Regions from separate parts of the Stenotrophomonas sp. TWI587 genome, predicted to be linked through region 2. Evidence: riboswitches for the same ligand, from Rfam matches in the RefSeq annotation. Region 2 holds a riboswitch; the other holds the start of a gene.
The links. A riboswitch is a leader RNA that binds a small molecule or an ion and turns the genes downstream of it on or off. The one in region 2 is predicted to bind thiamine pyrophosphate.

Region 1 (7,598 bases), on a different contig from region 2:
CAGGCTGCCCAGTCGGGCAACACCGAGACAACTCGGCAGCACGCCGTCGTCGGCGATCTTGTCCAGGGAGAGAGATTGACCGCGATCGGCCAGGGAAAGCTGACGCATGACTGCACCGTGTGTTTGCCTTTGCTGGCGTGCAGTTTTGCCAAGTCAGGCCACTTCCCTCAGGACATCTTGGCGAGATTGATCCGAATTCGCCACGACAACCTCACGAAGAACTTACGAAGGATCTTTTCCCTTCATAAACATGAGGTTGGAGAACGCGGGAAAGAACGAGGAGGTCGGTTCGGGCAGGTGCATGATGCCGATATCGGAGCCATCGGCCACCGCCAGGGCCACATACACGGCACTGCCGTCCGGGCTGGCGCTGAATCCATTGCCGGTGCCGAGCCTCTCGGGGTCCAGACAGGCGCCAGTGTCGCTGGTGGTCGCACTGAGCCGTGCAAACGCGGTCGCACAGTCGGCGCGATTGGACAGGTAATCGATCTGCCCGTTGCCGGAGACGGTCCACGCCCGGTAACGCCAGCGCGACGGCTGGTCGTCACGCACCTGGCGGATGCTCTGCGGGGTGAGGGCCGCATCGGCCGACCACAGACCACTGGCCGACAGCCGGGTGAACAGCACGCGTTCGCCGGCCACGTCGTAGCGTGCCTGGGAGACACCCTCGATGCTGCCCAGCAGGCGCCACGGCGTGGTGGTCCGATCAAACAGGGACAGGCGCATCCGCTCGTCTTCATCACGCTCCACCACCAGCATCTGCCCAGGCCGTTGCCCGTACAGCGCCTGCAGTGGCTGCGCGGCGGGCACGTCCAGGCGGACCGTCTGCTCATCACGCGGGGAGACTTCGAAGACCGCCGGGTTGGCATGTTCGTCACGCCCCAGGACCAGCAGATGACGGCTGTCGCGCGACCAGTCCGGGATCTGGCGGGTTTCCGGGCGCAGGCCCTCGATCGGGCGCAGGGATTCGGGACGTTGCAGATCCGCCCACCACAGCGAATAGCTGCCTGACCGGTTGGAACTGAACACAAGTTGGCGGCCGTCCGGCGCGATCATCGGCTGCGCATCGCGACCGCCCGATGCGAACAGGCGCTCGGGAACACCCGGACCGTCGGCACCGATCGGCACCTTGAACAAACCGAACTGCGCCCGCCGGTGCATGAAGGCCAGCATGTTGTTGCTGCGCGAGAGCGCTGGTGACTGGGCATCGTCCAGACCCAGATCACGCAGCGTGCGCGTGCGTGTGTCCAGCTCATACAGGCGCGCTTCGCTGTCGACGCGGCGACCAAACACGATGTGGCGGCTGTCGCTGCGCCACGCCCAACCGCGGATCTCGGCCGAATCGTTGGTGAGCTGCTGGGGCGCGCCGCCTTCGGCCGGGATGCGCCACAGATCACCGACCTGCGGATTGCGCACGAACACGATCCAGCGGCCATCGGGCGAATAGCGCGGTGCGTACTCAAAGCTGTCCGGGTCCGTGTCGTACTTCAGCGCGCTCCAGCTACCGCTGGCGAGATTGAAGGTGCGGATGCCGCGGTGTGCATAGGTGCCCGACAGCGAGCCGAACAGCAGGCCGCGCCCATCCGGCGTCCAGTCGAAGCTGAGCAGCTCGGTGCCATCGCAGCGCGTGACATGACGCTGCGCGCCCCCGGTGGCGCTGGCGATGAGCACCTCGCAACCGCCCCCCGGGCCGAAACGCGCGAAGGCGATGTCACGGCCGTTGGGCGACCAGTTCGGGAACCGGTCCGAATAGGTGTCCGGCGTATCCATCAGGACGCGCGCAGGCGCATTGCCCGAGGTCTGCACCTTGATGACGCTGCCCTGCCGCGACGGCACGCCGGCTTCGTAGGCGACCTGGGAGCCATCCGGGGACAGCGTGGGATAGGTTTCAAAGCCCGCCGATGCCGTGATCAGGCGATACGGCCGCTCCGGGCTGCCGATCACGCGCGTGCCGTCCTCAACGGCCGCTTCCACCGGCGTGGCGGGACGCTCGCGCTGCACGAGCAGCGCAGCCATGACCAGCATCGCGATCAGCATCGTCAGGCCGATGGCCAGCAGCACATAGCGGCGGACGCGGCGCCACCGCCGGCGCATCGGGTTGTCCGCTTGCCGGAGGGGTACCGGCGTGTCACTACCGGGCAGTGCGGCATCGACGAGCACGCCCGTCGCTGCGTCGTCCGCCTCGCCCAGGACACGCGGCTCTTCCACCACGCTCACCGGCACCAGCAGGCGATAACCGGTCTTGGCAATGGTTTCGATATAGGCCGTGCCCGCGTCTTCGTCGGTGGCGAAGGCCTTGCGCAACTGGGTGACGGCCTGGGTGAGCACGTCATTGGTGGGCAGCGTATCGGGCCACACCTCAGCGAACAGTTCATCGCGCGTCACCACGGTACCGGGCGAGCGCATCAGCGCCTTCAACACGCCCAGTGCCTTCGGAGTGAGACGACGCGGGCGACGCACGCCCACCACCATGACTTCCCGCGAGGAAAGTACTACGGTGCAATCGCCGATTCGGACTACATCGGCGGCGGGTCGCTCACTGTCGTTGTTGATCATTCCGGTGACACGAGTGAATGCAGGACTACTGGAACGCAGCATTCATCACAATCGACAACGATCGAACGAACCGCCAGATTCCGCACAAACCATCAGCGCAAAGCGCAAAAACACTGAAGGCGGCGAATACTAGCCTATGTGGGTTAACCGCACCTGTGTGTGCGGCCAACATCAGGCTCTCTCTCGCCGACGAAATTACATAAATTGATTCAGCATTCGCGCCTCCGGGCGCGAATTTTTTATGCGCGATTCAGTTTTGTATGCGCCGGATCATGGTCAATCCGACCAAGCGCGAGACCACCAATGCTACGTACATCACGCCTGCAAACTGCTCCAGCATGACCAATGCCCGGGCTTGGGGATGGATCGGCACCACGTCGCTCAGTCCCACCCCGGACAGCAAGCTGAAGCTGAGATAAAGCAGCTCCATCCAGGTACGCAGTTCCGTCTCGCTGGTAGCCATGAAACTGCCCGGATACCACTGCTGGCAGAGCGCGAACGCGAAGGCGAAGGCCCACGCCAACAGCGTGAAGGTGGCCCCCGCCGCGAACAGCTCATCGCGGGTCACTTTGTGGTCCTGCAGCATGTAGGCAATCAGGCTGCCCGCCGTGTAGAAGTACAGCAGGCATTCGAGCAGTTGCGCCGTTGTCACCAGCGCCGGGCGCTCCAGCAGCGCGCCTGAGATGGAAAACACCACCGAAGGAATCGCCAGCAGCAGGGCCACCCACATGCCCAGTGGACTGCGTCGCACGACCCACAGGGCCAGGCCGAGCACGGCGATGCCGAATGCACCGAACAACGCACGGCTTGCACCGGCCTCGTCCATCGCGGGGTACAGCAGCACGCCGAGCAGCTGCACGGCCAGCAGCCACGCAGACGGATGCCGGCGTGCAATCGCCAACCATTTGGTGCTGCGTGCTATCGCCATCGTCGTCCCCGCCCCTGCCTGTTCGCGCCGAGCTTAGCCGGAATCACGCAGGCGGCGGATGATGGCCGTGGTGGTACCCACCACCACGGCCAGTGCCTCATTCCTGCCGATACACCTCGGCCCCGAGATCCCGGAACTGCGCGGATTTCTCGGCCATGCCGGCCTCCAATGCCTGCTGCGCATCCAGGCCCTGCCCGGCCGCATAGTCACGCACGTCCTGGGTGATCTTCATCGAGCAGAAGTGCGGGCCGCACATCGAACAGAAGTGGGCCAGCTTGTGCGCGTCCTTGGGCAGGGTCTCGTCATGGAATTCCTTGGCCTTGTCCGGGTCCAGCCCCAGGTGGAACTGGTCCTCCCAGCGGAATTCGAAACGTGCCTTGCTCAACGCGTTGTCGCGGACCTGCGCGCCGGGGTGGCCTTTGGCCAGATCCGAGGCATGCGCGGCGATGCGGTAAGCCATGATGCCGTCGCGCACGTCCTGGCGGTTGGGCAGGCCCAGGTGTTCCTTCGGGGTCACGTAGCAGAGCATCGCCGTGCCGTACCAGCCGATCATCGCCGCACCGATCGCACTGGTGATGTGGTCGTAGCCCGGCGCGATATCGGTGGTCAACGGGCCGAGCGTATAGAACGGTGCTTCACCGCACTCGCGCAACTGCTTGTCCATGTTCTCCTTGATCAGCTGCATCGGCACGTGGCCGGGGCCTTCGATCATGGTCTGCACGTCGTGCTTCCAGGCGATCTTCGTCAGCTCGCCCAGCGTCTCCAGTTCGCCGAACTGCGCGGCATCGTTGGCATCGGCGATGCAGCCCGGGCGCAGGCCGTCACCCAGCGAGAAGGTCACGTCGTAGGCCTTCATGATCTCGCAGATGTCCTCGAAGTGTGTGTAGAGGAAGTTCTCCTTGTGATGCGCCAGGCACCACTTGGCCATGATCGAGCCCCCGCGCGAGACGATACCGGTCACGCGCTTGGCGGTCAGCGGCACGTAGCGCAGCAGGACGCCGGCGTGGATGGTGAAGTAGTCCACGCCCTGCTCGGCCTGCTCGATCAGCGTGTCGCGGAAGATTGCCCAGTTCAGTTCCTCGGCACGGCCATCAACCTTCTCCAGCGCCTGGTAGATCGGCACGGTGCCGATCGCCACCGGCGAATTACGCAGGATCCACTCGCGCGTTTCATGGATGTGCTTGCCGGTGGACAGGTCCATCACGGTATCGCCGCCCCAGCGGATCGCCCAGACCAGCTTTTCCACCTCCTCGGCAATGCCTGAAGACACCGCGCTGTTGCCGATGTTGGCGTTGATCTTGGTCAGGAAGTTGCGGCCGATGATCATCGGCTCGCTTTCCGGGTGGTTGATGTTGTTGGGCAGCACGGCACGGCCGCGCGCGATTTCATCACGGACGAATTCGGGGGTGATGATCGTCGGGATCGAGGCGCCGAAGGACTCGCCGGGATGCTGCTGCAGCAGTGCGGCGTCGCGGATCGCGTCGAGCCGCTGGTTCTCGCGGATCGCCACGAACTCCATCTCCGGCGTGATGATGCCGCGCCGTGCGTAGTGCATCTGGGTGACATTGGCGCCTGCCCGTGCACGGCGTGGCTGCAACCGCGATGGGAACCGCACCGCATCCAGACGTGCATCGGTTTCGCGCGAGCGGCCGAACGCAGAACTCAGGCCCTCCAGTACCTCGGTATCGCCACGTTCGGCCACCCAGGCCGCGCGCAGCGCAGGCAGACCGGCGGAGAGGTCGATAGCGACAGCCGGATCGGTATACGGGCCGGAGGTGTCGTAGACGGTGACCGGCGCATTCTCTTCGCCGCCAAACAGGGTGGGCGTACGGGTCAGCGTGATCTCGCGCATCGGCACCTGCAGATCGCTGCGCGAGCCCTGTACATGGATCTTGTGCGAGCCGGGAATCGGCCGGGTGACCGATTCAGAGAGTTGCTGGGCCTGTTGCTGCAGGGCGGAGAGCTGTGCGTTCATCGAGGCATCGTCCTAGGTTCAATCCCCGCACAGGGACTGTGCGGTTCTATGCGAGGGATTCGCATGGGAGGGACGAAACGGCGGCGCTCGACGGACGGATTGCGGGCGGTCTCCGGGCATGGTGGCCCTACGGCGCAATACATCTGCAGATGCGAAGCTTCCCTACGCCGGTATCAACCGGATCAGGTTCGAAGGGACTGTCTCAACCTTGGCCATTGGGCCGCGGTACCCCCGCTTCGGGGCGAATTAGAGCACAAAGCCACGGCCAAGGGGCACGGAGGGAAGCCGCGATTGTTTCGGTCAACGTTGCGTGTGAACACAGCGCCGACATCGGATGCACTAGGATGCTGCAGCGCGGTATGCGGTGCGATCCGGGAGTGACGTCCCGATCGTGCGTACACCACGTCCTGCTCGACGCCATTGACGTCTGTACTGACCGGCCTCGACCGGCTTGATCCGCCCCAGTCGTTGCCGCTGTGCCGCTGGAGATTGCAAGCCTCGGCTCGCCCCTACTGATCGGAGACACGCCTGCATGGTGTTCCGCATTTCCATCGCACTGGTCGCACTGCTGGTGCTGATCGCCGGCCTCGCGCCGGGCCCCTTCAACGAGGTCGTCCAGAGCGGCCTGTCCACCATCATCCGCAGTACCGGCTGGCTGTACCTGTTGGTGGTGTTCATCACCCTCTCCTTCCTGATGTACCTGGCCTTCGGCCGCTTCGGATCGCTGCGCATCGGCGGCGAGGATGCCGAACCTGATTTCTCCAACGCGAGCTGGATGTCGATGCTGTTCGCCGCTGGCATGGGCATCGGCCTGGTGTTCTGGGGCGCGGCCGAACCGATCTCGCACTTCGTGAAGCCACCGGAAGGACTGGCACCGCAGAGCATGGAGGCGGCGCGCGCATCGATGCGCTATGCGTTCTTCCACTGGGGCCTGCACCCGTGGGCGATCTATGCACTGATCGGCCTGGCGATGGCGTGGTTCCAGTTCAACCGCAATGGCCGTGGACTGATCAGCGATCTGCTGCAGCCGATCATCGGTGCGCATCACCGCGGCTGGATGGGTACCGTGGTCAACGTGGCCGCCGTCGTCGCCACGGCAATCGGCGTGGCAACCACGCTTGGCTTTGGCACGATCCAGATCGCGGCCGGCCTTGAGCGCGTGTTCGGCATCCAGGCCACGGTGCCCGTGCAGTTGACCATCATCGCGGTGGCATTCGTGCTGTACATGGCCTCCACCACCAGCGGCGTGCACCGGGGCATCAAGTGGTTGTCCAATTTCAATCTCGGCCTGGCCGCGCTGCTGCTGGCGCTGATCCTGGTGCTGGGGCCGACCGGCTTCATCTTCGACACGTTCACCACCACGATCGGCTCGTATCTCAATTCGCTGGTGACGATGAGTCTGCGCATGTCGCCGTTCTCGGGCAGCACCTGGGTGGCGGACTGGACGATCTTCTACTGGGCCTGGTGGATCGCGTGGGCACCGTTCGTGGGCTCGTTCATCGCGCGCGTCTCGCGTGGGCGCAGCATCCGTGAGTTCGTGCTGGGCGTGGTGATCGCACCGAGCGTGCTGGGCTTCCTGTGGTTCTCGGTATTCGGTGGCACGGCGCTGTGGTCGCAGATCTTCGGCCACGTGGATCTGGCGCAGGCGCTGGGCAATGGCTACGAGACGGTGCTGTTCACGATGTTCGACAGCCTGCCGATGCCGACGGTGCTGTCGGTGGTCGCGCTGGTGCTGTTGATCATCTTCTTCGTGACCTCGGCCGATTCGGCGGTGTTGGTGCTGGCGACGATGTCGACGGAGGAGTCGGGTGATCCGCCGCTGGCACGCCGCATGGTGTGGGGCGTGGCGATTGCGTTGATCGCGGGCGTGCTGTTGCTGGCCGGTGGTCTCACTGCGCTGCAGGGGATGATCACGATCGCCGCGTTGCCGTTTGCGTTGTTGATGCTGGCGGTGATGTGGTCGTTGTACCGGGTGCTGGATATGGAGCATGCGCTGCAGCGCCGCCGTGCGCAGCGTGCGCGGCGGTTGATGGATGAGTGGATCGAGCGGGAGATCGCGGCGCAGGAAGAAACGCGCGATGAGGCGGCTCGGGCGCCTTAGGGGGTCGGGTTGGTCGGGTTGGTCGGCTTGGTCGCTTA
Region 2 (7,598 bases):
ACGGAGGCTGATTGTTTGGATTCTACAAACAATGTTGGGCAGACGGCTGCGTTTATCGGGCGCGCAAACCGATCTACTGTGGCCTTTCATTCTTGATGGGCCGGTGTCGGCCCAAGGCAGAGCTGGGTCATGGCTGCACGTGACGTCGTTTTTCCGCCGGGCCGCCAGGCCCTGTACGAGCGCAATCGCTATTCGCCGGCGGTGCGGTCCAATGGGTTCCTGTTCGTGTCCGGCCAAGTGGGCAGCCGCGAGGATGGTTCGCCCGAGCCCGACCTGGAGGCGCAGGTCCGCCGCGCCTTCGACAATCTCAACGCGGTGCTCACCGCGGCGGGCTGCACGTTCAATGATGTCGTCGACGTGACCGTATTCCTGGTCAATCCCGAGCAGATCTTCGAACGCGTCTGGGCCATCGTGCCGGAGTACTGGGGTGAGGCGCCGTATCCCACGCTCACCGGTATCGGCGTGACCTGGCTGTATGGTTTCGACGTGGAGATCAAGGTGATCGCGAAGCTGCCGTAGCAGGCCTTCACGCGGTGACGGCCGGGCGTTGCCGATAGTGGGCCGTCATCCTGCTTCCTGTCGCGGATCCACATGCCCCTGATTCCCGAGCGCGTGCAGCGCTGGCCCCGACCGTGGCGCGTCGCGTTGCTGTCGTTGCTGGTGCTGTACGCGCTGTACCTGCTGGCGGGCAACGTATTCCTCAATACGCCGCTGTTCGATGCGGTCACCAACCGCAAGCCTGAAAAATTCACGATGCAGACCGGGCCGGCACTGACCCTGATGCCCGGGCAGGCGGTGGTCTGGAACATCCGCATGCGCGGGCAGGCCAATCGAACGCAGTATGTGTTCCGCGCTGACCGGGCGAGCGCCTGGATCGATCTGCCGGCGCTGCTGCGCAAGGAGGTGCGCATTCCGCGCATCGATGCCACGGGGGTGGAGGCCGAGGTCGAGCGTGTGGAGAAGGCCATCCCGCCACCACCGCGTGGCGACCGCGGCTGGACGCTGCGCTTCGATGCGATCCACAGCGACACCATCCGCAGCGGGCGCTTTGGCAAGCTGCTGATCGTGGGCCAGGGGCACGGCAACGTCGGTTTCCTTAAGCAGCTCAAGGGCGGCCCGTCGGAGCTGTTCGATTCCACGGCGGGGTTTGATGACGCCCAGGTCAGTGTCGACGGGGTCAACGTGTTGGACGATGCCCATATCGCCGCGCGTTTCCATTTCCCGCGGCACTATCGTGACGACGCACCGGGGCTGCAGAAACTCGGCATCACCTGGGCACAGCTGCAGATCGATGCCCGCAGCCAGGGCCTGCGCATCGATACCGGCGGCCCACACGTCAAGGTGGGTAGCGCGGTCTCCAATGCACGCCTGACGGCGGATGTAACCCTGGAAGAGGGCGCGCTGCGACCGGGCAGCCGGTTGGTCTGGCGGCTTCCCCTGCACGCGGGCGTCAACGCCGATGACCGCGGCCTGCTGTCGCTGCAATTGGATGTGGCGCAGGACATGCGGGTCCAGGCGCGGTTGCCGCGCGACGCGGAGACGGGCAGTGAGCTCAACGCCGATGTCCGGGTGACCGGCCGCAGGATTCCGTTCCAGGCGCCTGCCGAGCTGCTGCCGCGTCTGTCCGGCACGGTGCAGGGTGCATGGCAGTTCCAGTCGCTGAACTGGATCAGCGATCTGTTCGTGAAAAAGCCTTGGTTCCATCTTGATGGGGGTGGCCTGCTCAAGGCGGACGTCATCATTGCAGACGGTGAGCTTGCACCGGGCAGCACGGTGGATATTCCGCAGGTGGCGGCCGTGGCCGAGGTGGCAGGCGTGCGCATGCGGGGCGATGCCCATGCACAAGGCCGGATCGTGGAGGGCGAGCCGCCGCAGGCAGAGCTGAAGGTGCAGATCCCCCGATTCCAGGCCGCGCCGACCAATGCGCCGAAGGCGCTGTTGTTCGATGGCAGACAGCTCGCGCTCACGCTGCGCGGCGATGCGCGTTTGAAGCAGTTGAGTGACGGGATGCGGGCACAGCTGCGCTTCACCGATGCACGGGTGCCGGACCTCACCGCCTACAACCGGTATCTGGGCAACGACAACGTGCGCCTGCTCGGCGGTACCGGCCTGCTCAGCGGTGATGTGTCGCTGGATGCGTCCGGCCGGGTGGGCAAGGGCAGTGCCGATCTGCGCGGCACCGGTGCCCGGCTGAGCGTCGCCGGCATCGCCATGCGCGGCGATGCGCAACTGCAGGCGCGACTGCAGCGTGCGGATTTCGACAGCCGCCAGTTCGATCTCGGTGGCACCACCGTGGACCTGCGCAACATCCATGTAGGCGATGAAAAGAGTGACGGCCGCTGGTGGGGCAAGGTCGCGATCCGCAGCGGCCACATTGATGCCGCCGCGCCGTTCCAGGTGGACGGGCTGGCGGACCTGCGCCTGCGCGATGCCGGGCCGTTGCTCGGGGTATTCGCCCAGCGCAGCGAGTACCCGCGCTGGGTGCTGGGGATGCTGGATTCCGGCGAGGTGCAGGCCAGTGGGCAGCTGCGCTGGCGCAGTGGCGAGCTGATCGTGGAGGACCTGCAGGCCGAGAACGAGCGGCTGTCCCTGCAGGCCCGGCTGGATCTGAGTCACGCCAAGCGGCGTGGCGATCTCTATCTGCGCTGGGGTGTGCTCGGGGCCGGGATCGAGCTGCAGGGCGAGCAGCGCAAGTGGCACCTTGCCGGCGCCCGCGACTGGTATGCCAAGCAGCCGCGGCTGCTGCCGGCCAGGCCGGCCGCAGCGAAACAAGGCGACGGCACACCCTGAGGCAGTGGAGTGCTCCCCCTCTGTGGGCCCGGCTTGGTATCCTCGCCGCGCCCACTGTCTGGTGACAGCGTGCCTCTCGCCGTCATCGACCCGTTATCCCATGAGCAACAGCCCCCACCGCGTCCAAGGCCTCAACAACGATGAGGTCGCCGCCGATTGGCCGGCCATCACCGACCGCGAGATCACCTGGCTGCGCGGGCGGTTCCCGCAGCTGGATGGCCAGTGCCACGTGCTGTGGCACAGCCCCCGGCCGATGTCTGCCGCCGCCATTGTCGAGAGCGAGGGGGGCAGGGTGTTCGTCAAGCGTCATCATGGCAGCGTCCGCAGCGCGGCCGGCCTGACCGAAGAGCATCGTCTGCTCCAGCACCTGGCTGCCCAGGGTGTGCCGGTGGTCGAGGTGCTGCATGACCGCGACGGTACAACGGCCGTCGAACACGATTGCTGGACCTACGAGCTGCATACCGTGGGCTGCGGCCAGGACATCTACCGCGACGCGCCGTCCTGGACGTTGCTGACCGATTCCGCGCAGGCGCGCGAGGCGGGCCGGATGCTGGCGCGATTGCACCGCGCGTCGGCCAGCTATCACGCACCCCAACGCAGCACCCACCTGCTGGTCGCGCGCGATGATCTGATCCGCGCCGCCGATCCCATTGCCGCCCTGCAGGCCGGGCTCGGTGATCGTCCGGGCCTGGCGGCCTACCTTGCGCGACAGGACTGGCAGGCCGATCTGCAGCGGGCGCTGCTGCCCTGGCACGCCGGGCTGGCCGAGCGCCTGCAGGCCGAGCCCCGCCTCTGGGCGCACAACGACTGGCATGTGTCCAACCTGCTCTGGCGTCAGCACGGCGATACGTCCGTCGTCGATACCGTGCTGGATGTTGGCCTGGCCTCACCGACCAGTGCCTTGTTCGACCTGGCCACCGCCATCGAACGCAACGCCATCGCCTGGCTGGCGCTGGAGCGCGGCGAGGCGGCGGTACGTGCGGATATCGCGCTGGCACTGCTGGCCGGTTACCGCGACATCGAGCCGCTGTCTGCCGAGCGCGTGCACCTGCTGGCCGATCTGCTGCCGGTCGTCCAACTCGACTTCGCCCTGTCGGAAGTGGAGTACTTCGAAGCCGTGACCCACTCGCCGGCCAACGCCGACGTGGCCTACCACACCTTCCTGCTGGGCCATGCTGACTGGTTCAGCACCCCGCCGGGGCAGGGCCTGCTGAAGGCGCTGCACGCCGCGGCCTGAGCGACAGGCTCGCTTATCCGTACCATTTGTAGTGAAATAGTCACAGAAGCGGGGGTGCCTGGCGAAACCAGGCTGAGAGAGTCCCTTGGAACCTGATCCGGTTTGCACCGGCGTAGGGAGCTTTGAGCAGCAGGCATACCGCCGTGATGGGTCGGTGCGCGTGCGCGCCTTCGCTTCGTCTCCCCCAGCTGATGACGAATCGAATGAACCGTTGCTTCCGCCCCACGCTGTTGTCCGCCGCCCTCTGTGCCGCGCTGCCCCTCCATGCCAACGATCTCGCGGACGCGCCCGAGCGCTCGCCGACCGAGCTCGCCGCCGTGCGCGTGCAGGCACATCAGCCGGCGGCCACCACCACGCAGACCAGCAGTTTCGGTGCGGGTGACTGGAAGAGCACGCCGGCCTCGGTGAACGTCCTGGGTCGCGACCTGCTGGACAGCCGCCAGGTCCGCACGCTGTCCGAGCTGGCCAGCAACGATGCCTCGCTGGGCGACAGCTACGCGCCGGTCGGTTACTACCAGAACATCGCGATCCGCGGCTTCCCGCTGGATACCGCTACCGGCTACCGCTTCAACGGCCTGGCCATCACCGGCGAGCAGCGCCTGGCGCTGGAGAACATCCAGTCGGTGGAGATCCTCAAGGGCGAGGCCGGCCTCGCCGCGGGCGTGATGGCACCGGGTGGGATCATCAACTACGTGGGCAAGCGCCCGGCCGAGGTCCGCAATGTCACCCTCGGCACGGATTCGGAAGGCTCGCGCTACACCGCGGTGGATCTCGGCCACTGGCTGTCGCCGCGTTTTGGCGTGCGCTTCAATGCCGCCTGGGAAGACAGCGATTCCTACATCGACCATGCCGACGGCCGTCGCAACTTCTATTCGCTGGCCACCGACTGGCTGATCGGCGAGCGTGGCAAGCTGGAGGTGGATGCCAACTACCAGACCAGCGCGCAGCGCTCGGCCTCGGGCTATCAGTTGCTGGGGGCCACCGAGCTGCCGCGCGGCGTGGACCGCAAGCACATGCTGGGCTACCAGGCGTGGCAGCGGCCGGTCGGCATCGACAGCACCAACCTCACTGCATTGCATACCTACGACTTCAGCCCGACGTGGCAATCGCGGGTATCGGCCAGCTACAGCCGCTCGGTGATCGACGACAACGTCGCCTTCGCCTACGGCTGCTACTACGCCGCCGGCTGCGCCGATGGCAGCGTGCCAGGCAACTACTTCGCGCCCAACGGCGACTACGACATCTACGATTACCGCAGCCCGGACGACACCCGCCGCAACCTGGAATTCCGTGGCGAGCTGCGTGGCAGTTTCGCCACCGGCGATGTCCGTCATGAAGTAAGTGTGGGCGCGGATCGTTTCGAGCGCACCGTGGACAAGCGCCGCAACGTCAACGAGTACGTGGGCACCGCCAACATCCACGACGCACAGGTGCCGCAGTTCGAACCTTCACCGCTGATGCCGGGCCCCTCCGCGCGGCGTCTGGACAGTGCGCAGACTGCGGTGTTCGCATTGGACCGGATGAGCCTGGGTGACTGGCAGTGGCTGGCCGGTGGCCGCTTTGTCCGTCTGGACGAGCGTGCCTATGACAAGGGCGGCAACCCGGAGCGCCACAGCCGCCTGTCGCGCTTCCTGCCGCAGACCGCGCTGGTCTGGAAGGCGACCGAGGAGGTCAACGCCTATGTCAGCTACGTGCGGGGCATCTCGCTCGGCCAGGAAGCGCCGTTCTGGACCTCCAACGAAGGCACGTTCCTGCCTGCGGTGCTGTCGCGCCAGACCGAAGTGGGCGTCAAGTACGTGCCCAGCGATGCCCTGACGTTGGGAGCGGCGCTGTTCCGCACCTCCCAGCCGTTCCAGTACGCCAAGCCGGACGGCAGCGATGCGGGCTACATCTTCGTCCAGGAGGGGCAGCAGACCCACACCGGGCTGGAGCTCACCGCCCAGGGCCAGCTCACCGAGCGCCTGTCGCTGACCGCCAGCGCCAGTGTGCTGCGCGCCCGCGCACGCGACGCCGGCACGCCGGACTACGAAGGTCACCAGCTGATCAACGTGCCCAAGACGCGTGCGACCGTGCACGCGGAATATCAGCTGCCGTTCGTGACTGGCCTGGGGCTGACCGGCGGCTGGCGTTACGCCGCTTCCAACGTGGCCACCGCCGATGGCCGCGTGAGCGCACCGGCCTACAGCGTGTTCGATGCGGGCCTGCGCTTCAAACACCATGTGGGTGAGCATCCGGTGACCTGGAACCTCTCGGTGGACAACCTGTTCAACCGCTTCTACTGGCGTGACACCGGCAGCAGCTCGGGCGACTACTACCTGTTCCCGGGTGCACCGCGTCAGGCGCGGTTGTCGGTGACGTTCGCGCTATGAACCCGGCGATCCTGGAATGGTCGGCCGCCATCGTCAGCATGCTTGGCGTGTGGCTGATGACGCGCCGGGTCACCATTGCCTGGCCGGTCGGGCTGATCTCGGTCGCGCTGTACGCGCTGGTGTTCGCCGAGGCACGGCTGTACTCGGACACGCTGCTGCAGGTTGTCTTCGGTGGCTTCCTGGTCTACGGCTGGGTGCGCTGGCGTGGCCAGGCCCAGGAGGACGGCCGGGTTGCGATCGTGCCGCTGGCGCGGATCGCGTTGTGGCGTGACCTGGGCATCGGCGTGGCCTTCGGCATCGCGCTCGGTGCGGCGATGCATTTCTACACCGATGCGGCGTTGCCATGGCTCGATGCGATGCTGGCCGCACTGAGCCTGGTCGCCCAGTGGTGGCAGGCACGGCGGCATACGGCCGCGTGGTGGCTGTGGATCCTGGTCGACGTCGTCTATGTCGGCATGTACATGGTCAAGTCACTGCACGTGACCGCGGTGCTGTATCTGGTGTTCGTCGGCCTGGCCGTGATGGGGTTGCGGGCATGGACGGTGGCGCGCAACGACGCGCTGCTCCACAACGCAGAAGGGCGGCGCGTTTATGTCCGCGCCGCCCTTCGTTGCTTCAGGTCTGCACTGGACCCGGCGCGGTCAGAACCGCGCCGTGGCACCCACGAAGAAGGTGCGTGCACCGCCGTCGTAGTTGTTGCCTTCCTCGATGGTGGAGACATCGCCGAGGTTGAGCACGCCCGCGCGCACGGTCAGGTGCTCGTTGACGTCGTAGCCGGTGACCAGATCCCAGGTGGTGTACGCCTTGGCAAACGTGGCGCTGGTGGAGGACACCAGCTGTTCGCCGATGTGCTGCGCGCTCAGGTTGAGCGACCAGGCATCGGTGACCTGCCAGTCCAGCGAGGTGTTGGCGGTCAGCTTGGGCACCACCAGCAGACTCGCACCGGTGGTGCGGTTCTTCGATTCCAGCATGCGCGTGGCGTTGGTGATCCAGTTCAGTCGCTCATGCAGGGGCACGGTGACGCTGGCTTCCACGCCGCGGGTGCGGGCCTTCTGGATGTTCTGCGCGACCGTCCACCAGAACCCGTTGACGAAGCTGGTCGTCTGGCCGGGAATCTCGCGCAGCGGAACCTGCTGGATCTTGTCATCGAAATCGGTGAGGAAGTAGGTGGCCGAGGCCGACCAGCCGTTCTTGTCGAAGCC

Region 1: it holds a riboswitch for thiamine pyrophosphate, as region 2 does, so the genes downstream of both, thiC (phosphomethylpyrimidine synthase ThiC) here and ABE464_RS04180 (TonB-dependent siderophore receptor) in region 2, are expected to answer to the same signal.

Annotation. Positions count from the first base shown of each region.
Region 1 is NZ_JBDJMW010000008.1:481-8,078, reverse strand. It holds gene ABE464_RS13795 (helix-turn-helix transcriptional regulator) at 1-108, opposite strand, end outside; gene ABE464_RS13790 (winged helix-turn-helix domain-containing protein) at 223-2,556, opposite strand; gene ABE464_RS13785 (ion channel) at 2,807-3,484, opposite strand; gene thiC (phosphomethylpyrimidine synthase ThiC) at 3,582-5,459, opposite strand; TPP riboswitch at 5,601-5,702, opposite strand; gene ABE464_RS13775 (BCCT family transporter) at 5,992-7,560, shown strand.
Region 2 is NZ_JBDJMW010000002.1:227,738-235,335, forward strand. It holds gene ABE464_RS04165 (RidA family protein) at 130-519, shown strand; gene ABE464_RS04170 (hypothetical protein) at 592-2,790, shown strand; gene ABE464_RS04175 (phosphotransferase) at 2,891-4,027, shown strand; TPP riboswitch at 4,068-4,163, shown strand; gene ABE464_RS04180 (TonB-dependent siderophore receptor) at 4,231-6,396, shown strand; partial or broken gene pnuC (nicotinamide riboside transporter PnuC) at 6,393-6,944, shown strand; gene ABE464_RS04190 (TonB-dependent receptor) at 7,038-7,598, opposite strand, start outside.